Regions from separate parts of the Phyllobacterium sp. TAF24 genome, predicted to be linked through region 1. Evidence: riboswitches for the same ligand, from Rfam matches in the RefSeq annotation. Region 1 holds a riboswitch; each other region holds the start of a gene.
What was found. Region 1 has a riboswitch for thiamine pyrophosphate ahead of thiC (phosphomethylpyrimidine synthase ThiC). Riboswitches for the same ligand answer to the same signal wherever they lie in the genome.
Positions count from the first base shown of each region.

Region 2: linked by a shared signal. The riboswitch ahead of AB4Y96_RS06220 (ABC transporter permease) and the one ahead of thiC (phosphomethylpyrimidine synthase ThiC) in region 1 are both predicted to bind thiamine pyrophosphate.
Region 3: linked by a shared signal. The riboswitch ahead of thiB (thiamine ABC transporter substrate binding subunit) and the one ahead of thiC (phosphomethylpyrimidine synthase ThiC) in region 1 are both predicted to bind thiamine pyrophosphate.

Region 1 covers NZ_JBFRDN010000009.1:134,794-142,897, reverse strand. The annotation lists gene thiO (glycine oxidase ThiO) at 1-692, opposite strand, end outside; gene thiC (phosphomethylpyrimidine synthase ThiC) at 692-2,524, opposite strand; TPP riboswitch at 2,625-2,741, opposite strand; gene AB4Y96_RS10490 (NADPH-dependent FMN reductase) at 2,832-3,401, opposite strand; gene rpsU (30S ribosomal protein S21) at 3,629-3,904, opposite strand; gene AB4Y96_RS10480 (RidA family protein) at 4,155-4,499, opposite strand; tRNA gene AB4Y96_RS10475 (tRNA-Lys) at 4,579-4,654, opposite strand; gene AB4Y96_RS10470 (PhzF family phenazine biosynthesis protein) at 4,758-5,675, opposite strand; gene AB4Y96_RS10465 (hypothetical protein) at 5,944-6,333, opposite strand; gene AB4Y96_RS10460 (NUDIX hydrolase) at 6,507-7,217, opposite strand; gene AB4Y96_RS10455 (endonuclease/exonuclease/phosphatase family protein) at 7,221-8,104, opposite strand, start outside.
Region 2 covers NZ_JBFRDN010000005.1:47,074-55,177, reverse strand. The annotation lists gene thiE (thiamine phosphate synthase) at 1-53, opposite strand, end outside; gene AB4Y96_RS06225 (ABC transporter substrate-binding protein) at 79-1,026, opposite strand; gene AB4Y96_RS06220 (ABC transporter permease) at 1,065-1,808, opposite strand; TPP riboswitch at 1,927-2,029, opposite strand; gene AB4Y96_RS06215 (TadE/TadG family type IV pilus assembly protein) at 2,084-3,133, opposite strand; gene AB4Y96_RS06210 (ABC transporter ATP-binding protein) at 3,258-4,031, opposite strand; gene AB4Y96_RS06205 (ABC transporter ATP-binding protein) at 4,028-4,861, opposite strand; gene nikC (nickel transporter permease) at 4,858-5,790, opposite strand; gene AB4Y96_RS06195 (ABC transporter permease) at 5,787-6,854, opposite strand; gene AB4Y96_RS06190 (ABC transporter substrate-binding protein) at 6,883-8,104, opposite strand, start outside.
Region 3 covers NZ_JBFRDN010000002.1:79,822-87,925, reverse strand. The annotation lists gene AB4Y96_RS02235 (M48 family metalloprotease) at 1-381, opposite strand, end outside; gene thiQ (thiamine ABC transporter ATP-binding protein) at 624-1,376, opposite strand; gene thiP (thiamine/thiamine pyrophosphate ABC transporter permease) at 1,369-3,003, opposite strand; gene thiB (thiamine ABC transporter substrate binding subunit) at 3,008-3,967, opposite strand; TPP riboswitch at 4,073-4,190, opposite strand; gene AB4Y96_RS02215 (thiamine diphosphokinase) at 4,601-5,227, shown strand; gene AB4Y96_RS02210 (hypothetical protein) at 5,331-5,627, shown strand; gene AB4Y96_RS02205 (YMGG-like glycine zipper-containing protein) at 5,773-6,132, shown strand; gene AB4Y96_RS02200 (ABC-F family ATP-binding cassette domain-containing protein) at 6,292-8,104, shown strand, end outside.

The DNA.
Region 1 (8,104 bases):
CTTTCGATCATCGTCGCCCCGACCATGAAGATATGGTGCGCACGCGGCACGATATAAACGGGGAAACGCGGGTGGATTAGTCTCACAGGCCGAGCCAGCGAGACATCACGCGTTTGCAGCACAAGCATTTCACCGCGCACCCCGCGCAAATCGGGATTGGCTGCGCCATAACCGGTGCAATCAACGATGACATCAAAGGTGCCATCCCCTTCGCCGCTCACGAACCGGACGCCGGAGGCGGCCAGCTTTTCCGCCAGCATGGTCAAGGCACGGCGTGGATCAAGATGCGCCTCTTCCTTGAAAAACAACCCCCGGCGAAATCGCCCTTCAAGATCAGGCTCCAGATTGGCCAGTTCCTGCGCATCCACATGGGAAAACCCGGATGTGCGCGAACCGAACCGGTCGAGTTCCCGGATATCCCGTGCGGGTGCTAAAACCAATGTGCCGTTGCGCACAACACTTCCGGGCAAAGCTGCCTCCCACCAGCAAGCAGCCTTCAATCCAAGTTCAAGCACCTGTTCATCGGCACTTTCCCGCTCGCAATAGGGTGCAAGCATGCCGCCCGCATACCACGATGCGGTGGCGGATGTGTCGCTGCGCGGGTCGAGGACTGTTATGTCCCCGCCCCGCGCCAACAGTTCATGGGCAGCGGTGAGCCCGGCGACCCCCGCCCCTTTGATGAGAATACGCATCAGAACTCGTCACCTGACACCGGTAAAGGAACGGCCACGGATTTCAGCGGCATATAGAGATCGCCGCCCTGCTTGAATTTCTCGGCCATGGCAGACATGCCCTCCTTCTGCGCCTCGGCCCGGATATCATGGGAAATCCGCATCGAGCAGAATTTCGGCCCGCACATGGAACAGAAATGCGCGACCTTATGCGCCTCCTTCGGCAGGGTCTCATCGTGGAAGAGCCGCGCCGTTTCCGGGTCGAGCGACAGGTTGAACTGATCCTCCCAGCGGAATTCGAAGCGTGCGCGCGACAGTGCATCATCACGCACCTGCGCCGCCGGATGCCCCTTGGCGAGATCCGCCGCATGGGCCGCGATCTTGTAGGTGATCACTCCAATTTTTACATCATCGCGGTTCGGCAGGCCAAGATGCTCCTTCGGCGTCACATAGCAAAGCATGGCCGTGCCAAACCAGCCGATCATCGCCGCGCCTATGCCCGATGTGATGTGGTCATAGCCCGGCGCAATATCAGTGGTGAGCGGTCCGAGCGTATAGAACGGCGCTTCCCCGCAGACCGCCAACTGCTTGTCCATATTGGCCTTGATCTTGTGCATCGGCACATGGCCGGGGCCTTCAATCATCACCTGACAACCCTTGGCCCAGGCAATCTGCGTCAGTTCACCCAGCGTTTCCAGTTCGGCAAACTGTGCCGCATCATTGGCATCGGCAATCGAGCCCGGACGCAGGCCATCACCCAGCGAAAAGCTGACATCATAAGCGCGGCAGATATCGCAAATCTCGGCAAAATGCTCGTAGAGAAAACTCTCGCGATGATGGTGCAGACACCACTTAGCCATGATCGAACCACCACGCGAAACAATGCCGGTCACACGGTCGATAGTCAGCGGGATATAATGCAACCTAACACCCGCATGGATGGTAAAATAGTCGACACCCTGCTCTGCCTGCTCAATCAGAGTGTCACGATAGACTTCCCATGTCAGGTCTTCGGCAATGCCGCCGACCTTTTCCAGCGCCTGATAGAGCGGCACAGTGCCAATCGGCACCGGCGCGTTGCGGATGATCCATTCGCGAATATTGTGAATGTTGCGCCCCGTGGAGAGGTCCATCACCGTATCGGCGCCCCAGCGGATCGCCCACACCATCTTTTCCACCTCCTCCGCCATGGAGGATGTCACCGCCGAATTGCCGATATTGGCATTGATCTTGACCAGAAAATTACGGCCGATGATCATCGGTTCAAGCTCGGGATGATTGATATTGGCCGGGATGATCGCCCTGCCCCGGGCGATCTCCTCGCGGACAAATTCCGGCGTCACATGATCAGGCACCGAAGCCCCGAAGGAATTGCCATCCCGTTCCAGCTTGGCGCGCGCAGCATCGCGGCCGAGATTTTCGCGGATAGCCACATATTCCATCTCGGGTGTGATGATACCGGCGCGGGCATAGGCAAGCTGGGTAACGGCCTTATCGCCCTTCGCCCGTAACGGTTGGTTGCGAACCGGAAATTCCGGCGTCAGCCGTTCGCCAGTGACAAAACCATTGTCCTCAAGCTTGATGTGGCGGCCCTCATAGGCAAATAAGTCTTCATGCCCGGCAAGCCAGCGTTCACGAATGCGCGGCAGGCCCTTGGCAATATCGATGGTTGCATTGGCATCCGTATAGGGCCCGGATGAATCGTAAACCGTCACCGGCGGTTCGCCCGCCGTCGGGTGTACGGAAATCTGGCGCAAAGGAACGCGCAGATCGGGATAAGTCTGGCCCGGTTTGTATATTTTGATCGATGCCGGCAGCGGTCCTGCCGAAACGGTGGGGGTAATTGCGGTCATCATCAGGCTCCTAAGCGGTTAAGCGTAAAAACCCAGTTCTGTGCCGGAAGGATGAAAAGAGATTGCGAATCCGAATACGGATTATGTGCCGAGGCTGACTCGCATGACTTTCGCACCGTCCCTACGCCAGTATGAACTGGATCAGGTTCAACGGGTCACTGCGCTGCAAAAGCCAGCAGAATCTCAGCCCCTTGTCGGGACCCCCCTGGTGAATGTCTTGAATTGAAACCCCGATCCGCCATTTGTCAAGCGAATCAGGAAAACTTGAAGGTGTGGCGCCCTGGCAGAGCCAGGGCGCCAGAAGATATCAGGAAGCGCGCAGAGGCTTCAAAGCGTTGCTCCACTTGAGCAATTCGCCGATCATCGTATTGGCGCTTGTGACAACCAGTTCGTTGGCCTGAAATTCGCCTTCGTCGTTGATGAACTGCTGAAATGCGGGAATGGCAACACCCTCTGGGATCGGAACCGTGCGCAAACCGGCAAGCAGCCCCTTGACCGATTCGACCGAGCGCAACCCGCCCGACATGCCGCCATAGCTGACGAAACCAACCGGCTTGTAGTTCCACTCCTGCCAGAGATAGATGATTGCATTGGTCAGGGATGGCGGGGCAAAAAAGTCATATTCAGGCGTGACGAACACAACCGCTTCACCCGCGTCGATCAGCGTGCTCCACTTTTTCGTGTGGGCGTGTTCGTATTTTTTGGCGCGCGGATGGTTCGGTTCATCGAAGATTGGCAGGTTCAGATCAGCCAGATCAATCAGCACTGGCTCAAACTGACCATCCTGCTTGACGAAATCATGGAACCATTTTGCAACCGGTGAACCGGCGCGGCCCGGACGGGTACTGACTTGGACGATATTGAGCTTGGGTGCCATTGAGACGTCTCCATAGGGCTTGAACGATAGGCCCCATGAATAGGCGCGCCATGCGGGAGCGCACAAGAAGGCACTTTTTCGAAACCGGGTCATATCGCTGTGAACGAACGACTTGGAGCGTCGTGCCGCAAAGTGGGCAGAACGCACACAAAACGAAACCCGCTACGGCGTGACCGTGCGGGTTCTGTCGCGTTTTACAAGGACCGAAAAGCTCCGGTCATTGATGATTATCGGTTATTGCTGAAATCGTTTGAAGCGGCGCCGGGACGGGCAACCCGTTCCTTCTTCTTCGGACCAGGAAGCAGACCTTCACGCTGTGCCTGCTTGCGCGCTGCCTTACGGGCGCGGCTGACGGCTTCAGCTTTTTCACGGACACGGCGCTCGGACGGCTTTTCAAAAGCCTGGCGCGCCTTCATTTCGCGAAAGAGACCTTCGCGCTGCATCTTCTTCTTCAGAACCCGAAGGGCCTGTTCAACATTGTTATCACGGACGAGAACTTGCAATCGTTTTCCTTACCCATGCTTGTCTCGTCTTGCGAACCTATAAGCCACAATCAGACAAGCGTTTGATGAATTACCACAGTGGCAATCACGAGAAGCGCGGACTTTATTCATTCCCGCGCCAAAAATCCAGTGCATCGGAGCAGATTTACTGGCGTGCACTTCATTTCATCCCAGCAAAATACAATATTTCCGCCGGGATGAACTTATTATTCTGCGTCACCCACCCTATCGGGCAGATTTCTGTAAAGAATCAGATCGCAGCAGTGATGATGATTTCGACCTTGTAGTCGGGTGTCGCCAGCTTGGCTTCGCCGGTGGCGCGTGCAGGTGTGTTGGCCGGATCGACCCATGCATCCCAAACCGCATTCATCTCGGCAAAGTCCTTCATGTCAGCCATCCAGATGATAGCCTGCAGGAGCTTGGACTTGTCGGAACCGGCTTCCTTCAGCAAACGGTCAACCGAAGCCAGAACATCCTTGGTCTGCTCGGTGACGCTCTTGCCGGGTGTGCCTACCTGACCTGCGAGATAAACCGTGTTGCCATGGATAACGGCCTGGCTCATGCGTGGACCGGCTTCAATACGACGAATGCTCATGGAGAGTCTCCTCTAGCAGTTTGGGGATAGACGGACGTGTATAAGAAAAAAGGGCCATACGGCCCTTTTTTCAAAGAATTGGTGGGCACAGTAGGGATCGAACCTACGACCCGCTGATTAAGAGTCAGCTGCTCTACCAACTGAGCTATGTGCCCGTCAGCCGTTGTGACGACCGAAGGTGGGGGCTCTATAACGGGCCAAAACCGGACTGTCCAGCCCTTCATGAAAACTTTATGTCAGCTTTGAACAATAAGTCGCTTAAACGAAAAGCTGCCCTTCTGCTGTCTTGACCGCAGAACCGCCGATACGCCCGCCAACAAGCCTCTGGTCGGCAATATCCAGTTCCAGACGCAACCGCGACGGACGGCCCATTTCCTGCCCCTGTTCCAGCCACAGACGCAGTAAACCATCAAGCGGTTCGTCAAAGTAATGGATGGCACCGGCGAAAGCAGCAGTAGCAGACCCGGTCGCCGGGTCCTCATAGGTACCATCGCCGCTCACGAACATCCGCGCGTGAAAATGACTGTCATGCAGCGTGGTCTCGCGGCAATAGACATAGGCTGGAAGCTGGCGCTGGCCGATTGTGGGAGCCGCCTTCGTCATGGCTGCCTGATCGATTCGAATGCGGCCCGCCGCGGCCAGCCCATGCACCGGCACGAGAAGATAGGGCACGCCCGCATCCCAGATGGTTGGAACGTGATTCTCGAAACCGATTTCCTTTGGTTCGAGGCCCAAGGCCCTCGCAAGGGCTATCTTGTCATACTCATAGGGCAGCGGTTCCGGCAATTTGGGAAGATCAAATTCAGCAAAGGCACCATGGCTGGTCAGTTTGACACCGCAGCGAACCGGACCCACCTGCTCTTCCAGAATGATCAGCGCTTCCTGATCATCCGAGACATCGGGGAAACGAACCTGTGCCAGGGCAATGGCGGAGCCCACAGTCGGATGACCGGCAAAAGGCATTTCATATTCAGGCGTGAAAATCCGGATTCGTGCCGTATGGGCAGGGTTCTGGGCGGGCAGAACAAAAACCGTCTCGGAGAAATTGAACTCCTGGGCAATCTTCTGCATGGCCACATCATCAAGGCCAGCGGAATCGTGGACGACAGCCAGCGGATTACCCGTCAGAACCTTGTCGGTGAAAACATCATAAACCTGATAACGCCTGCCGCTCATTTGGTGCTCCTCGTCGAACCTCTGGCAAAAGTAGAGACTGGAGGGAGCGGATCAAGTTAAACCTTGTGACGGTGACATTCCAGTGAGGCCAGAGCATATACTCATAAGCGCGTGGCCAAATCGGAATAGCTGAGAGGTCGAGCGATGCCACTGCCCCCCAAAGCGCGCATGTCCGTCGTCCTAAGCTGACGGGGCGCGCTACGCTGAGTTTTAAAGACGCCGGTGCAGAACAGTCTCGGCAGCGGCGACTACCACATAGCCTGACGGACTATGCCGAGGGCAAATCGAAGCCGCTTGGTAGTGATATCCAGATAACAGTTTGCGCCTCTGGGGAATGACGAGAAAGATGGCCCTTGCCATGCGTGTCCTCTACTAACACGAAGCTACCCGCCTGAACGTGGCGCACCTCTCCGTCGCTCGTCTCGTATTCAACCGAACCATCCAGCCTGACCGTAAGCACCGGTTCTGGGACGCTATGCCAAGCAACCTCGCGCATGCCTGCCGGAATGTGCGTGAGGCGGACGCGGGACGCCTGATAACTGGCAGTAACATCGAACGGCACGGCATCGGGGTGCACCGACCTCTTGGTCGTTGGCAACTCGACTTCGTCGAAATGCGACTCGCCATCCGGGGTGGCATAGATGCGCAGACACTTCATCACAGCTGACTCCTTGTAATTCCCAATGCTCAAACGAAGCACGCGTGCCAAGACGGAAGCGGATGACGCGACGGTCTGGGCGAATGCACGGCATATTTAGCAACTTTTCAACGATATTGGCACCATCCGAACTTGGCGATGTCCGGTTGGAGTCTGCAATTCACCGGATAGCCCTAATCCCCAAAGTGCCAATCGGCAAAAGTGCTGAACGTGCGCGGCGTTGCCTCGCCCATCTCTCCCGCTGCGGAGATGGCACAGATATCATCAAGCTCAGGCTCGGCCTGCGAGGCGATGGTTTTGCGGATGGAGGCAAGCAGTTCATCCGCCGTTTGGGTAAAATAATAGCGCCGGAACACTGCGATACTGCGATCAACCCTTACCAGATAGGCCATATCATCACGCCGCGCCGCTTCGGCAAGATTGAGCCCGGTTTCCTCGGCGACTTCACGCTGGGCATTGCCATCGAAATCCACCCGGTCATCAACCAGATCATCGGCATCAAACGACCCGGCAGGAAAGTACACCCGGCCCGCAACCGATGTTGTCGGCGCCATCCGTCCGGCGATCAGCCTGTTGTCGCTCGATACGATCACGCCGACGCCAAAAATGTGCCAGGGTTTTTCACCCGTCACATTGCGCTTCCAGTGCATCATCGTGGCGAATGTCGTGCGTTTGTAGAGGGCGTGGAAAACACTGCCCTCGATTTCGGCATGTTCTCCCATGAAGAATGACCCGTCGAACAGCGTCGGCTTGCCAGCGATTTCTTGAGCCCAGTTTGCCGTTATCGCATCGCGATGCTGCACGGCATAGGCGAGAGGCCCTTCCTCCACACGCACAATAGCTTGGCTGATCGGGATGACGGTTTCTTCTGGTATATTGAGCATCAGTCAGACAACATTAAACGTTACGGCAACAGGGCAATGGTCACTCGCCTTGGGGCGATCCCAGCCAATACGCGGGAACATCTCGACCTTCTGGTCGGGCGGGAAAATCGTGCGGTACGGCTGGCCGCGCCTGATTATATCGGGAACCGCATCGCTGTTGGTTCGCGCGAGCGCCGGAGAGGCCAGTATGTAATCCAATTGGCACAGATGACGCTCCTCTGGCCCGCGCGTGTGGTACAGCGTCCAGCGGTCCATGACCGGACGGCGCTCCACCAGATTTTCGCAGAATCCGCCTTCCAGCAACACGTCAACACTGCTTACCGCCTCGCGCACCGGATCGAATGTATATCCGGCCATGGAATCGCCGCCGATAATCACCCGCTCGTGGTAGTCATTGAAATCACCGCAGATGACCCAATGCTTGTCCGCCGAGCCGCCGCTATCCGCAAACCGGTCCTCGATGATGCGCCGCACCGCCTTTGCCTCAGCCATTCGCACGGGCATGGAGGCTGTACGTCCGTCAAGCCCATTGCGCGGCGGTCCCATGGATTTGAAATGGCTGACGAATAGTGTTAGCGGCCGCCCGCCAATGCGCACATCGATCTCCAGACAGTCCCGCTTGAAAATACGGTCATGCGGCTCAAGCCCAAGCGCCGCGATCTCCGCGTTGTAGAGACCAAAATCATTATAGGTCATATGGGCGTGGCTGGTCATTTCGATGAATTCGATAGGCTCGCCATGCCGGGTCTGGTCGCGCATGAGTACCGCAACATCGATGCCGCGACTGTCATTGCCTTCAAGCATATATTTGTGCCGGTAGCCCTCGCCCACCATCTTGAACAGATAACCGAACTCAAAAGCGTTCAGTGCGCCGATATTGTCGACTT
Region 2 (8,104 bases), on a different contig from region 1:
CCGATTGCATCAACATCGACAATGGCATTCAAACGAAAATCTACTTTTGGCATGATTGTTCTTCCTCTATGAAACGTTTCACCGCAGTTCAACGGCCAGATCATCAACTTTGGGTACGGTTTTGATCAGTCCGGCATCGTGCATGAACACACCGAGCCGTTCATAACGACTACGGTCGAGCGCAGCGGGACGCTTGGCAAAACGCGGCAAAGTATCGGTCCATGCCTTCAGGTTCAGCGGGTTATCGAGATCGGGATAGGCCTTGATGAACAGCGCCCAGGATTCATCCGGGTGATTGGTCAGATAAACCGCGCCCTTCTCCACCGCTTCGAGGAAACGTTTCATCCTGCTGTCTCCGGCAAGGTCAGGGTGCGTCAGGAAGATCAGTTCATCATAGACAGGAACACCGTGCTCCTCCGGGAAGAACGCCGTTCCCTTATGGCCTTCCTGCGCCATTTGGGTGAGTTCAAAATTCCTGTAACCACCAACCGTCGCATCCACCTGTTTGGCAATGAGCGATGATGAAAGGGCGAAATTGACATTGATCAGTTCGACATCATCGGCTTTCAGGCCTTCTGATTTCAGCATGGCGCCGAGCATGGCATCTTCAAAGCCCGCCACGGAAAAGCCGACCTTTTTGCCCTTCAAATCCTTCAGGCTTTTGATCGGACCATCGGCCAGCACCGTCACCGTATTGAGCGGGGTTTCCACCAAGGTGCCAAAGCGCACCAGCGGCAGACCCTCATCATGGCTGAGGTAGAGATTGGGCTGATAGCCGATGGCAATATCTGCCTGTTTTGCCGCGACAAGACGCGGTGGCGCCGCCGGATCAGCCGGGGGGATCAGATCGACATCAAGACCGGCCTCGCTGAAAAAACCCTTTTCGCGAGCGACAACCAGCGGTGCATGGTCAGGGTTGACGAACCATTCGAGAAGAACAGACAGCTTGTCCGCCGCCATCGCCTGTGATGGCAGGAAAGGCAAAGCGGTTAAGAGGGCAAAGGCAAACGCACAGCGGCGAAACATGGACATTCCTTCATTGATGGGACGAACGAAAATTCTGATCATGACACCTGCATCCAAGGGGTAAGGCGCGCGGCGAAAGCATCGACGAGAAAACGCAGGACAATGGTCAGCACTGCGAGAATGATGAGGGCGGCAAACAGCGTGTCGGTCTGCATACGGGCATTGGCCTGAAGCATGACAAAGCCAAGCCCACGCGAGGCGCCGACCCATTCGCCAATCACCGCACCAATAGGCGCAAAGACCGCCGCAACGCGCAGGCCCGAGCCAAGACCGGGCAAGGCGCTGGGAACGCGGATCAGAAACAGGGTGGCCAGCGGCGTTGCCTGCGTCAGGGCTGCCGCATCCAGCAAATCCTGATTGGTGCGGCGCAGCGCATCGGCAAAGGCGGAGGCCACGGGAAAGAAGATAATGAGGCTCGCCATGACCACTTTCGAGGCAAGGCCAAAGCCGAACCAGAGAACCAGAAGCGGCGCGATGGCAAAGACAGGAAGTGCCTGCAAAACAAGCAGGAGCGGCCAGACGATCTGGCCAAAGCCGGGCAGTCCAGCAACGAGAAGTGCGGTCAGGATTCCGGCAACAGCGCCAAAGAACAATCCGAGCAGAATTTCGAGCACGGTGATGGCAGCATTGGTCAGAAGATAGTGGCGCTGCTCGATCAAGGCGACAAAAACTGAGCCGGGACCCGGCAGGATGAAGCGCGGCGGCTGCAAAGCCCAGATAGCCAACTGCCAGCACAGAAGCACAGCCAGCAAAGCGCCAGTGATGCGGACAAGCATGCCCATGACGGCGATCACATCGTCACAGAAATGATGATTGCGATATCAGGGTAAACGGCATCTGCGGGACTCCATCAAAAGCGTGGAGATCCGGATATGTGCGAAGACAAGGCAGAGTGCGTGGAGAGTGCTCAATTCCCGTTCCTACGCCGGCATAACCCGGATCAGGTTCAAGGGTCCAGCTCGACGCTATCTCAGCACTGTACAGTGCCCCCCTCGGAATAAAGTCATGATGGAGCGCCGCAAGAGCAAAGTCAATCGCGCCGCCTTCGTGTTAATGATTACTGGGTTAGACGAATTTGTGAGTAATCGAACGCGCACCCGGTTGTCAGTGTATATTCGAAGTCCGGTGTGCCGCCACCGCCATCTTCCCAACCGTGTTTTTTTACCGAACCATCGCAGTTCATAAGTTTGTCCATAATCACCGGAGTGTCGCTATCTTTCGGCACAGTGGATTGACCGCCGCCCTCAACGAACCGCCAAGCATCACGCGCTCTGTTGCTTTTGACCAAGAAAGCATAGGTCGTATCATTGCCATAGAATTTATTCTCGTTGTCAAAGTTTAGATTGTTTGGAACTGGCGTGATCTGGTATTTGGGATCATCGACCATGCCAGGATTCTTAGGGTCGTTGGATTTTACCTTGGGGGCATCCACACAATTCCTGCCCGAAGGCTTCATTCCAATAGCGCAGCCGTCTTTCTTGACGATCATGGTAAAATAAAACGACTTGTATGTGCCCAAGTCAAAGGTCAGCGGCGTTGATCCCACTGCGGGATTGGATGTCCCTGTGTTGTTGATGTATTTGTATTCGATAGAGCCGACTTGTTTCTCAGCGCCATCGGCTCCAACAACAATAATGGAAATTTTCTTGTAATAAATTCCTTTTACGTTCGTGACTTTTATTGTTGCTTGCTTTGGCGTCAACGCCCCTGAAGCTGTCGAAGTGGTCCCGATATCCATCGAATTTTGGCTCAACACCTGCATGAATGTCGTCTTCATCGGCCTCGCAAGCGAAAGCTTGATCCGTGCAGGGACATCGTCCGTAACCGACACATCGTAGGTAGCGCCACTAGCGTCAAAGCCTGGAAGGTTAGCGCGCAAACTTTGCTGAATGCGGGCCTTCACATCGGGTAAATTGCTGCCATTGTACGTAGAGGCGCCCCACAAAACCGCGGCATCTGCTGCATTCTGCAGTTCCGCGTGATCACTGCTTGCACGGGTATAATCCACGGCCAATCCTGTCACGCCGAGAAGCGGAACAAGCAATAGTCCAAACGTCAATGCAGTTGCGCCGCTGGTATCTTTAAGAAAATCTCTGAATTTTTTCATAGCCCGCTCCGGTGTTGGGCAGACCATGGATGAAATGGCGTAAATGCGCCTTTAGGAAATTCGTTCAGATTGTCACGATCTGCGGCAAGTCTCAGCGTATGGTAAAAATCCGGTGAAACAGACCCTATGCGGTGGGTACATCCGGCCGGACAAAACCCTCGCTGGCGACAAGCAGATTGCGCGTATAGGCCTGCGTGACCTTGTGCGCCGCAAGATCATCAGCTGAAAGGCGCTCCACTTCCGCACCGTTCTGCATCACCATCAGCCGGTCGCACATATGGGTCACAACCGCCAGATCATGGCTGACCATGAGGAATGTCAAATTGCGGTCGCGGCGGATCTGTTCGAGCAGGTTCAGCACCTCCGCCTGCACCGAGGCATCAAGCGCCGATGTCGGTTCATCCAAAAGCAGGATGGAAGGTTCAAGGATCAGAGCGCGCGCGATAGCCACGCGCTGGCGCTGGCCGCCGGATAGCTGATGCGAATAGCGAAAGCGGAAGCTCGATCCAAGTCCCACCTCGTCAAGCGCGCGCAGGATACGTTTTTCAATATCGGCAAAGCCATGCACGGCCAGCGGCTCCAGCAAAAGCCGGTCGACGGTCTGGCGCGGATGCAGAGAACCATAGGGGTCCTGAAACACCATCTGCACTTCCCGGTAAAATGCCTTGGTGCGGCTCTTGCCGAGAAGCTTGCCGTTGACGGTGATCGATCCCCGTGTCGTTGGGGCCAGTCCTGCAATGGCACGCAGCAATGTCGACTTGCCTGAACCGGATTCGCCCACAAGCCCGAAGGATTCACCCGGCATCACGTCAAGACTGACGCCGCGAAGCGCGCGGAAGCGGTCGAATGTCACTTCAAGTTTATCGACAATAAGCGCTTTGGAAGGAGATATGGTCATGCGGCCCACTCCGGCTTGCGATCAAGGACGGGGAGCGGATGGGTATCGGCACCAATCTTGGGCATGCAGTTCAAAAGACCTTGCGTATAGGGATGTTTGGCATTGTGCAGGTCCTTGGCGGCAATCTCCTCGACGATCCGTCCGGCATACATGACAATGACCCGGTCGCAGAAGGAGGATACCAGCCGCAAATCATGCGAAATGAAGATCAGCCCCATGCCGCGGTCCCGCACCAGATTGTCGAGGATGGCAAGAACGTCGAGCTGGACGGTGACATCAAGCGCCGAGGTCGGCTCGTCTGCGATCAGCAATTCAGGCCCGGTGATCAGCATCATGGCAATCATGGCACGCTGCCCCATACCGCCCGATACTTCGTGCGGGTGCAGATCAAAAACCCGCTCAGGGTCGCGAATCTGCACGGCGGCAAGCATGTCGAGCGCCCGCTTGCGCGCTTCTGACCGGCCGACCTTTTCATGGGTGCGCAGGGTTTCGACAATCTGCCGTCCGATGCTCATCACCGGATTGAGCGAATATTTCGGGTCCTGCAGGATCATGGCGATACGATTGCCGCGCAGCGACCGCCGTTCGGCTGCTGAGACTTTCAGAAGATCGATCCCGTCGAAATTCAACGTCTCCGCCGTGATTTTCGCATGAGATGGCGTCAGCCCCATAATGGCACGCCCGGTCTGGGATTTGCCAGAACCGGATTCACCGACAATGCCAAGACGTTCACGGCCAAGGGTAAAGGAGACGCCACGCACGGCATCGACCACCCCGGTGCGGGTTGGAAACTGAACCCGTAGATCGTTCACTGTCAAAAGGGTGCTCATTGGTTGTTACCCCGCGGATCAAGCGCATCACGCAGGCCATCTCCCAGCAGGTTGAAGCCAAGGCTGACGATGACAATGGCAAAGCCGGGTGCTGCCGCAACCCACCATTGATCCATGATGAAGCGACGGCCCGAAGCGATCATCGCACCCCACTCCGGCAGTGGTGGTTGCGCGCCGAGGCCAAGAAAGCCAAGACCGGCTGCAATCAGGATGATGCCAGCCATATCAAGTGTCACACGCACAATGAGCGAGGACAGGCAAAGCGGCATGATGTGGCGCAGGACAATCCGAAAGGGCGATGCGCCCATCAGGCGCACGGCTGCAATATAGTCGGAGTTGCGTATGGTGAGCGTCTCGGCTCTGGCAATACGGGCATAGGGTGGCCATGAGGTGACGGCAATGGCCAAGACCGCATTCTCAATGCCGGGTCCCAGGGCTGCGACCAGCGCCAGCGCCAGAATGAGCTTTGGAAAGGCAAGGAAAATATCTGTCAGGCGCATCAGGATCGAATCCACCCAGCCACCCGCATAACCGGCGACAGTGCCGACGATCAGGCCGATAGGTGCCGCGATGATGGCGACGAGAATAACCACATAGAGTGTCAGGCGCGAGCCATAGATCAGGCGCGAGAGAATATCGCGGCCCTGATCATCGGTGCCAAGCCAATAGTCACCGCCGGGCGGTAGCAGGCGCGCATTGCGCAAATCGCCAATGACGGGCGAATGCGGCGCCAGAACATTGGCCAGGGCGGCGACCAGCAACAGCGCGATGATGATGGCAAGACCGGCGAGAGCGAGCCGGTTGCTGGCAAAGCGGCCCCAGACGAGATAGGCGCGGCCAAGCCTTGCCTGCACGCGCGATTGCGGACGGTCACTCATCAGCCATTCACGGCGGGACATGGGTTGTGGTGTCTTGATTGTCTGGCTCATCGTGCACGCGTCCGTGGGTCAAGCACCCGATACAGGAGATCGGACAGAAGATTGATGGCGATGAACACTGTGCCGATGACGATAGTCCCGCCAAGCACAGCGTTCATATCGGCGTTTTGCAGTGAGTTGGTGATGTACATGCCAAGTCCCGGCCATGAAAAGACTGTTTCAGTCAGCACTGAACCTTCGAGCAAATTGGCATAGGACAGGGCAATGACTGTCACCAGGGGCACCGCCGCATTGCGCAGCGCATGGGCCCAGATGATACGGGTTTCGGACAGGCCCTTGGCACGGGCGGCTACGATATATTCCTGCTCCAGTTCATTCAGCATAAAGCTGCGGGTCATGCGGCTGATATAGGCAAGCGAGAAATAACCGAGCAGCGAGGCGGGCAGGATGATGAAGGAGAAGATATTCCGGAAGGCTTCCCAATTGCCCTGCAACACGGCGTCAAGGAGATAGAAGCCTGTTATGGGCGTGAAGGTGTATTCATAGATGACATCAATACGGCCGGGGCCAGAGGTCCAGCCAAGCTTGGCATAGAAGACCAGTAGTGCCAGAAGCCCAAGCCAGAAGATTGGCATGGAATAGCCGATCAGACCGATAAGACGCACGATCTGGTCAACAAGGCTACCGCGCTTGACAGCGGCAAGGACACCAAGAGGCACGCCGAAAAGCGTGCCTATGAGTGTACCGAAAGTGGCAAGTTCCATGGTCGCGGGAAATACCCTGCGGATGTCGGTCATCACAGGATTGGACGTTAAAACCGAATTGCCGAAATTGCCCTGCAACGCGCCTTTCACGTAAAGGATAAACTGCTGATAGATCGGCAGGTTCAACCCATATTCTTCCCGGATACGTTCGACCACATGGGCCGGGGCTCGATCACCAACGATCGCCAAGGCGGGATCAATGGGAATGACCCGCCCGATGAAGAACGTGACGGCAAGAAGGCCAAGGAAGGTGATTGCACCGATCAGCACAAAACGGCCAATGGCAAGGGCAAGGCTGGAGACCCAGGCGCCTGAGCGCCTGGCCTCCAGTTGGGTATCGGTCGTTGTCATCGTGTCAGCCTTGGGCGTTTGCCCCAGTTCATTTCGATACGTTGAAGACGTAGTTGGTATCGAATGATGGTCCAAGCTTCAGGCCCTTGAGGGTTGAACGGTAACCAGCAACTTCCGTCTGCTGGAACAACATCACAAACGGGCTTGTTTCAAGAACCTTCTTCTGCAGATCCACGTAGATCTGCGCACGTTTGGCCGTGTCGCGTTCAAGCAAAGCGGCCTTGGTTTCCTTGGTCAGCTCAGGCACGTCCCAGGCATTGCGCCATGCGAGCGTCTTGTTGGTGCCCGTATCGGCATTATCAGGATTGCTGGTGAAGGTTTCCGCATTGGAATTCGGGTCCCAGTAATCAACGCCCCACTGGCCGATATAGATGTCGTGCGTGCGGGCACGGAATTTTGTCAGGGTCTGCTTGCCGTCACCGGGGATAATCTCCAGCTTGACGCCGCCCTGTGCAAATGTCTGCTGTACGGATTCGGCAATGCCCGTTACCGGCTGGCCGTTACGCACATCCATTGTCACCGAGAAGCCGTCCTTCAGACCTGCCTTATCAAGAAGCTCCTTGGCCTTTGCCACGTTGAGCGAATAGGGCTTTTCATCCAGTTCGCCCAGAATGCCCTTCGGCAGGAAAGTCTGGTGGATTTCGCCGATACCCTTAATCAGCTTTTCGCCGATGGCATCGTAATCAACGAGGTATTTCAGTGCCTCACGCACCTCTGGCTTGGCCAGATTGGCATTCTTCTGGTTAAGACTGAAATAATAGATTGTGCCCTTTGGCGCACTTGTCGTCTTGATGTCGCTGTTCTTGACGACCTGTTCCAGATCGTTCGGTTCCAGATTGCGGGCAACATCAATATCGCCTTTTTCCAGCAGCAGGCGCTGCGTCGCGCTTTCCTTCACATGGCGATAGATAACGCGGTTGAGTATCGACTTGGTGCCGTAATAATTGTCATTACGTTCCAGAACGAGGATTTCGTTGGCACGCCAGTCGCGGATTTTCATCGGACCGGACCCGGCATAATTGGTCTTCATCCAGGCATTGCCGTAATCATTGTCGACGATGTGCTGGGAGACGAGCTTCTTGTCGACAACCGAGGCGACCGTTGCGGTCAGGCAGTTGAGCACAAAGCTCGGCGCATAGGGCTGATCAACGGTGAAGACAAAGGTGTTCGGATCTGTCGCCTTGGCCTTTTCGGTCACATTGTCAGGCTTCAGGCCAAACTGGGTGAGAATGAACGCCGGGCTCTTGTCG
Region 3 (8,104 bases), on a different contig from region 1:
TTCGTGGGCGATAACAGCGGCGAGTTCGGCGCTGTCATTGGCCAAGGCGAGCAAGCCGCGTGTGACATAGAGATATCCACCCGGCAGCGCGAAGGCATTGATATTGGGCGAATTCAGAATGGTGATGCGGTAGGTATGGGTCGGATTATCAGAAACGGTGGTCAGATTGCCGACAACCTTGGCAACCATGCGCTCCAGCTTTGCGTCCTTATATTCGCCGCCATAGGTGGCAAGGATACGCGGATGCTGTTCGGCGCTGAGTTTCGCCAGACGGTCATTCTTCGAGACGTTGTCAACGATGACAGGGCTGGACGACGGCCCAAGCGCATCTTCCTTCGTTACATTCAAGACTTGGCAGCCTGACAGAAAGGCAAGCAGCAGCGTTGCCGAAGCCACAGTGGTGCCTCGCCCTGCCGGAAAGAATCGTCGATTGCCTATCGGGAGAATGTGCGAGCCCAGAATCATGTCCTCATGTCGTACGGCGCCAGTACCAACGCTAAAATCAAGTTCTCACTCGTCTTTTGCCTGCGGAATCGGCGTGCTTACTTTCTAGCTAACCCGTTGAGCAGGCGGGAGCAAGAATTTCATTGATTTCTTATGAGACCCATTGAGTACAAAATATGTCAAAGTGATAACTCTTGCGAGCCGAGATATTTTCGCAACAGCGCAGGACCCTTGGCCGATAACAATTCACGGGCAGGACCTGACGCTGCAACCCGGCCATTTTCAAGGAAAAACAACGTTGATGGTAGGCGCAGGGCATCTTCGGGGTGATGTGTAACCATGACAACGGTCATTCCGGTGTCTTTTTGAAGTTGGCTGACAAGATCAAGCATTTCATGGCGCAGCGCCGGACCAAGTGAAGCAAAGGCTTCATCCAGCAGCAGCACAGGCCGGTTACGAACCAGCGCACGCGCAATGGCCACACGCTGGCGTTCGCCTCCCGATAACGCCTGTGGTTTGCGCTGCTCTTTGCCGGCAAGACCAACTTTTGCGATAGCATCACGGACCGCAGCATAATCGGCCTCATCAAGCCGAAGATTGGACTTGCGGCCAAGGCCGACATTGGCGGCGACATCGAGATGGGCAAACAGATTGTTCTCCTGAAACACCATCGAAACCGGTCGCTGCGAGGGCTCGATCTCGGTCATGTCCTGATCGGCGATCAACACCCGGCCGGATACAGGCGTCTCAAAACCGGCTATCAGATTGAGAACGGTCGACTTGCCTGCACCGCTTGGTCCAATGATCGCAGCGATGGATGATGGTTCGATGGCAAAGTCGAAATGCATGGCCATATCGCCATAATCGAAGCGAACGGCATCAAGCCGGATCGCTGCTCCGCCCCCCGCCAACTTTCTCACCGGTTCAGTCATTTCTTTCATTGTCCTGTCGGGTGAGGCTGGCAGCACCGCGATCTGCCGTGAACATCAGCAAGAGGCAGAGAGCGCCCAGGATCAGCGCCAATCCTGCTGCATCCTGTGTGCGATAACTTCCCATGCGCTGCAAGAGCAGGAAAGGCAGAGTCTGGATGGAATCATTGCCGAAGAGCGCGATGGTTCCAAGATCGCCAAGCGACAGGGCCATGGCAAAGGCGAAGGCAACAACTATGGGCAGGCGCAAGACGGGCCAGTCGATCAGGCGCAACCGATCCCACCCTGATATGCCGAGTTGAAGGCAAAGCCTGTTGTGACGGCTTGCAGCCGTATCCCAGGCGGGGCGCAGGATGCGGAAGGCGAAAGGCACGGCCATGGCGGCATTAACGCAAATGACCATAACAGGCGCAAGGCTGAATGGGTCGATCACATGGCGTGAAAGAATGAACCAGCCAGCACCAATGACGATGGGCGGTACGACCATGATCAGGCTTGCACCCAGATCCAGCGAACGCTCGAAAACGCCTGGCGCCGATGCCTGCCTTTGGCTTTGCAGATATTCCCGTGCCATGACAAGCGAGAGCGAGATAAGCACGCAGAGGAGGGCGGCTCCCGCGCCAAGCACGATGCTTGTGATAATAGCGCGCCAGACAGCGAATTCCGTCATCAACCGGGACAGATCAGCGCCTAACCCCGAGACAACGGTTCCTGCCATGGGAAGACCAACGAAGAACAGGCCAAGGACGATTATTGCTGTATTGGCGATTTTTGTTGTCCGGTTCGGTCGATCAAACCGTCGGGCACTTGTCTGAAGACTGAAACCCTCTTCTGCCGGTTTGCCCGTCAGGCCGAGCAGGAGCAGAACGGCTATCGTCAAGCTCAACTGCAGCAGTGTAAGCGATACGGCGCGGGCAATGTCGAAGTCAAAGTGCAGGGATTGGTAGATCGCAACCTCCAGCGTGGTTGCGCGCGGCCCGCCGCCCAGCGTCAGGACGATGGTGAACGATGTGATGCAGAGCATGAAGATCAGTCCGGCAATACCGGAAAGATTGCGCCTGACGACCGGCCATTCGATCAGTTTGAACCGGGCCCAACTGCCCATGCCAAGCTGCGAGGATAGTTTCCAATAGTCGGAGGGAATGGAATCAAGGCTGGCAAGTATGAGCCGTGTCGCCAGTGGCAGGTTGAAAAAGACATGCGCTATCAGAATGCCGGTAAGGCCATAAATATTGGGTCTGGCATCGATTCCAAGCTTGTCAAAACCAAAAGCAAGCAGGCCATTGCGGCCATAAATGCTGGTGATGCCAAGGACCGCGACAAGCGCGGGCAGGGCCAATGGCAGGGCAAAGAGGCGTAAGATGAGCGCCCGGCCCGGAAAGGCGGGATGTTCATGCAGCGCCCGGGCGAGGGGAATGGCAAAAGCAACCGCAAGCAGCATCGATAGTAGCGCCTGCATGAGGGTAAACCGCGCCACACGCCATAAATAGCTGTCGAAAGCCGCAAAGCCTTCGGTGCTTCCACGCAGCGCTTCCCCTGCAAGGCCGAGAAGAGCGCCACCCGCAAGCACCGCCAGAAAGGCGAGGGCAATGGCCCCGGCCCATGGTTTCAGCATGCGGGTGGCAGTCATGGTGCTACAGGCTCATGGCCGCCAGCCATTCATCGATCCAGGCTTTGCGGTTCTTGGCAACCTCTTCGGCTGGGAAGATCAAAGTCTTGACTGGTTTCACAAGGTTCTCGAAGGCCGGGTTGAGCGCGTCAGTGGTTTTGGCCGCCGGGTACATCCAGTTGTTTTCAGGAATGGCATCCTGAAATGCCGGACTGGTCATGAAGCTTAGAAACTGCGCCGATAGCGGGTTTTTCGCACCGTTGACAGTTTGAGCCGCGACCTCGATCTGCAAGTAGTGCCCTTCGCTGAATGAAATCGCCTTGTAGCGATCCACCCGTTCGGCGATCAGATGATAGGCCGGAGAAGTGGTGTAGGACAGAACGAGGGGGGCCTCGCCCTTGGTAAAGAGGCCATAGGCTTCGGACCAGCCTGGTGTGACGGTCAAAACGCGATTTTTCAGCTTGGCCCAGGCTTCACCGGCCTTGTCGCCATAAACAGATTTAACCCAGAGAAGCAGACCGAGGCCGGGCGTCGAGGTGCGCGGGTCTTCGATGACGATTTTCTGCGTCGGATCGCCTTCGACAAGTTCTTTCAGAGTCTCGGGCGGCGTTTTCAGCTTTTCCGAATCATAAATGACGGCGAAATAGCCGTAGTCATAGGGAACGAATATATCATCCTTGTAGCCACCGGGGATATTCACCGCGCTGGTGTCGATGCCATGGGGCGCAAAAAGATTGGTTTCCTTGGCCTCATAGGTCAGATTGGTGTCGAGCCCGAGAACAATATCGGCCTTTGTCGATTCGCCTTCGAGTTTGATGCGGTTGAGCAGCGCAACGCCATCGGCAACGGCTACAAATTCCACCGTGCATGCACATTGCTTCTCGAAAGCCTCCTTGACCTTCGGTCCCGGACCCCATTCGGCGGTGAAGCTTTCATAGGTGTAAACGGTGAGTTTGCCTTCGGCCTGTGCCACGCCAATTGGCATAAGGCCGACAAATGCGGCCAAAACAGCCGCCGCTTTTACAATAGTCTCAAATGGCCGCATCGGCGCCTCCTATCGTTCGTGGTTCAAAAGGATTGGTGCGCCGGCAAATCTGCCGCGTCTAATCCCTCCGCCGGTACAAACCGGATCAGGTTCCGCGGGTTGGCAGGGTTTCCCCTTAAGCCTCTCAGCCGGTCGATCAGACCAAGCACCCCGTTAGAGCATCGCAAGGATAGAGGTTCGGCCAGAGCGGTGCAAGCGGTCGATGCTTATGAAATCCTTATGTTTTGCCCAATCTGCCAAATCGAAAGCTGACATTCCCAGCCCTATCTTCCGCCGCGAAAACATCCCCTCACGGCCTGTTTTCCAAAAGAAAGGTTCAATCATGTTTCGGGGTCATGGCTTTTATCATTCCGGCGTCAGGGTTCAGCAGACGACAGCGTCGAGAAATCCAAAGAATAATTCGATGCGCTTGCGTCTCCGCCATCAAAAATTCCTCGCGGCACTCAATCCAAGCCTGTTTCTGGCCGTGGGCGTCGCGATTGCAGGCATTGCGGCAATTGTGCTCGGCCGGCTGGGGTAGAACCGCTTCAGCAAGCCCTGTGCGACCGGCTTTTGCCATGCTATGGCCGGTGCATGAGCAAATTCGTTCTTCTCCTTGGTGGCACGCTTCACGTTACCGATCGTCTCCGGCATCTCGTGGCGGGAGCGCGTATTCTTGCCGCCGATGGTGGGATAGTTCATGCGGGCGCGCTGGGCCTTGAACCGGAGCTGTGGCTGGGCGATTTCGATTCGACATCGCCTGAGTTGGCAGAACGCTATGCCCATATACCACGTTCGGTATTTCCCGCGGCCAAAGATATGACCGACGGCGAACTGGCGCTCAACGAAGCCTATCGGCTGGGGGCGACGGAAGTGATTCTCTGCGGTGCTTTTGGTGGTGAACGCACAGATCATATGCTGCTGCACCTGACCATGGCGACCCGCTATGCTGCGGAAGGCCGAAAGATTATCCTGTCGAGCGGGACCGAAGAAGCGCACCCTCTGGTTGCAGGGGAATATTCGTTCGATTTTGCTGATGGAACTGTGTTCAGCATTGTTGCATTTACGTCCCTGCGTGGATTATTTATCCGTGGTGCGCGATGGCCGCTGGAAAATATGGAACTTTCTTTCGGTTCATCGCTTACAGTGTCGAATGCCGTGTGTGGAAATCTCCACGTATCGCTTCGTTCAGGCAATGCAGTTCTGATTGCGGCGCCGTAAAATTGCCCAACGCTTGTAAAACAAAGCGGAAAATGCAATTCTTGCGGTACAGCATTGGGGACGCAAGCTGGTAGGTTTAGTTTTAAAACGGGAGAGGTCTTCCATGTTGAAAAGTTTGTCGACAGTAGCAGTTGCAGCCGTTCTGGCACTTTCAGTGGCCGGTTGTACAACTGGTGAGCAGCGCGCTGCAGGTTATGGTGTTGGCGGTGCAGCCCTTGGTGCATTGGCCGGTGGTGCAATCGGTGGTGGCCGTGGTGCGCTCGCTGGTGCAGCTATCGGTGGTGTTGGCGGCGTCGCCGTTGGTGCCGCAACAGCCAACAATGATGGTGGTGGTCGTCGTTATTGCACGTACGAAAACCGCTATGGCGAGCGCTATCGCGCACCTTGCCGCGGTTACTAATTCTTCCCCATCAGGGAATACAGGACAGGCCGGGAAACCGGCCTGTTTCTGTTTGTGGGCACTGCAGCCTGCTCAAGCCGATCTTTCTTCTGCCGCATTAGGGCTTCAAGGTTTGCCCGCTATATTCATGTTGAGAGGATTTACAATGGGTTTTCGTTTAGCCGCGATTGCGGTTTCAGCGCTTCTGGCCATGTCGTTGGCTGGCTGCGAAACGAGCGAACAGAACCAGCGTGCCGGGACGGGTGCGCTGATTGGCGGCGGTGTTGGTGCACTTGCCGGACAGGCACTCGGACATAATACCAAAAGCACGGTGATTGGTGCGGCCGGCGGCGCGCTTCTGGGTGCAGCTGTTGGTACTGCAACAACACCGAGCGGTAGCGGTAATGGCAACCAGAACCTTTGCCGTTATCAGCGGCCCGATGGCAGCATTTATAATGCTCCCTGTGAAGGCAATGGCGGCCGTGGCGCAGGCTATGGCGGTTATAACAATGGCGGCGGCTACTAAACAGCAGCACGTTGCTGAATGAATGCAGACAGGCCGGATTTCCGGCCTGTTCTGTTTTATATGGTAAAGATATTTGACAGCGGCGCCAATCTCGCCGACAAGCGCCCGTCGGCACTGATGTCACGCAATAGCGCTCATTTTCCAGAACTGAAAAACTCCATGGCTCCTCCACTTCTTCGTCTTGACCGGATTGCATTGACGTTTGGCGGCACACCGCTTTTGACCGATGCGGCTATCTCCGTCAGCGAGGGCGACCGTATCGCCCTTGTTGGCCGCAATGGTTCGGGCAAGTCAACGCTGCTGAAGATCGCGGCAGGCTTTATTGCGCCAACCGACGGCGAAGTGTTCCGCCACCCTGGTGTGACGGTTCGCTATCTGGCACAGGCGCCCGATATGGAGGGCTTCGCCAATGTCCGCGATTATGTCGAAGCAGGTCTTGGACCGGCGGATGATCTTTATCGTGTCAGCTATATTCTCGAACATCTCGGTCTGACCGGAGAGGAAAAACCTGACAATCTGTCGGGCGGTGAGGCCCGCCGTGCGGCATTGGCCAAGGTTCTGGCACCGCAGCCGGATATCCTGCTTCTTGACGAGCCAACCAATCATCTGGATTTGACAACCATTGAATGGCTGGAAGGTGAGCTGAGGCAGATCCGCTCCAGTATCGTGGTCATCTCCCACGACAGGCGCTTTCTCGAAAACATCAGCCGCGCGACGGTCTGGCTTGATCGCGGCGTTACGAAACGGCTTGATCAGGGTTTTGGCGCTTTCGAAGAATGGCGCGACAAGGTGCTTGAGGAGGAAGAGCGCGATCTGCACAAGCTTGGCCGTCAGATCGTGCGTGAAGAACATTGGTTACGCTACGGCGTTACGGCACGGCGCAAACGCAACATGCGCCGCCTCGGCGAGCTGCACACCATGCGCGGCGAATTCCGCAATCATCGGCGCGCGCAGGGAACGGCGGTTCTCAAAGCCAGCGACAGCAAGGAATCCGGCAAGCTGGTCATCGAGGCGGAACATCTGGTCAAGACTTATGGCGAGCGTGTGCTCGTCAAGGATTTCTCCACCCGCATCCAGCGCGGCAACTGTGTCGGCTTTGTCGGCCCGAACGGTGTCGGCAAGACCACGCTTCTCTCCATGCTGACGGGTTTGCTGGCACCCGATAGCGGTTTTATCCGTCTCGGGACCAATCTTGAAATCGCGGTGCTCGATCAGAAGCGCGACAGTCTCAACCTTGAGCAGACGCTTTCCGACTATCTGACGGATGGTCGCGGTGAGAATGTCATTGTCAATGGCGAGCAGCGTCACGTCGCGTCCTATATGAAGGATTTCCTGTTTCAACCGGAGCAGCTGCGCACGCCGATTCGCGAACTCTCCGGTGGTGAAAGGGCGCGCCTGATGCTGGCGCGCGTCCTCGCCCGTCCGGCCAATCTGCTGGTGCTTGACGAGCCGACCAACGATCTCGACATGGAAACGCTTGATCTCCTGCAGGAACTGGTTTCCGGTTTTGCCGGAACGGTGCTGCTGGTCAGCCATGATCGCGATTTCCTTGATCGTACCGTAACGTCAGTCATCGCACCCGAGGGTGACGGCCGCTGGCTGGAATATGCGGGTGGCTATACGGATATGCTGGCACAACGCAAGGAAGCGGCACTGGCAACCCGCAAGGAACTCAAGACCGCCAAGCCGCAGACGTCCGCTGATGCATCCAGCGAAAAGCCAGCGGCGCAGCGCGAGGAAAAGCGCAAGCTTTCCTACAAGCAGAAATTTGCGCTGGAGAATCTGCCGGGCAAGATGGAGGTGCTGCACGCCGACATCCACAAGCTTGAGGCGAAGCTCGCTGATCCCAATCTTTTTGCCAAGAACCCGCAGCTTTTCAACAAGACAGTCGAGGAGATTGGCAAAAAACGGCATGACCTCGAACGTTTCGAGGAAGAGTGGCTGGAACTCGAAATGCTGCGCGAGGAAATCG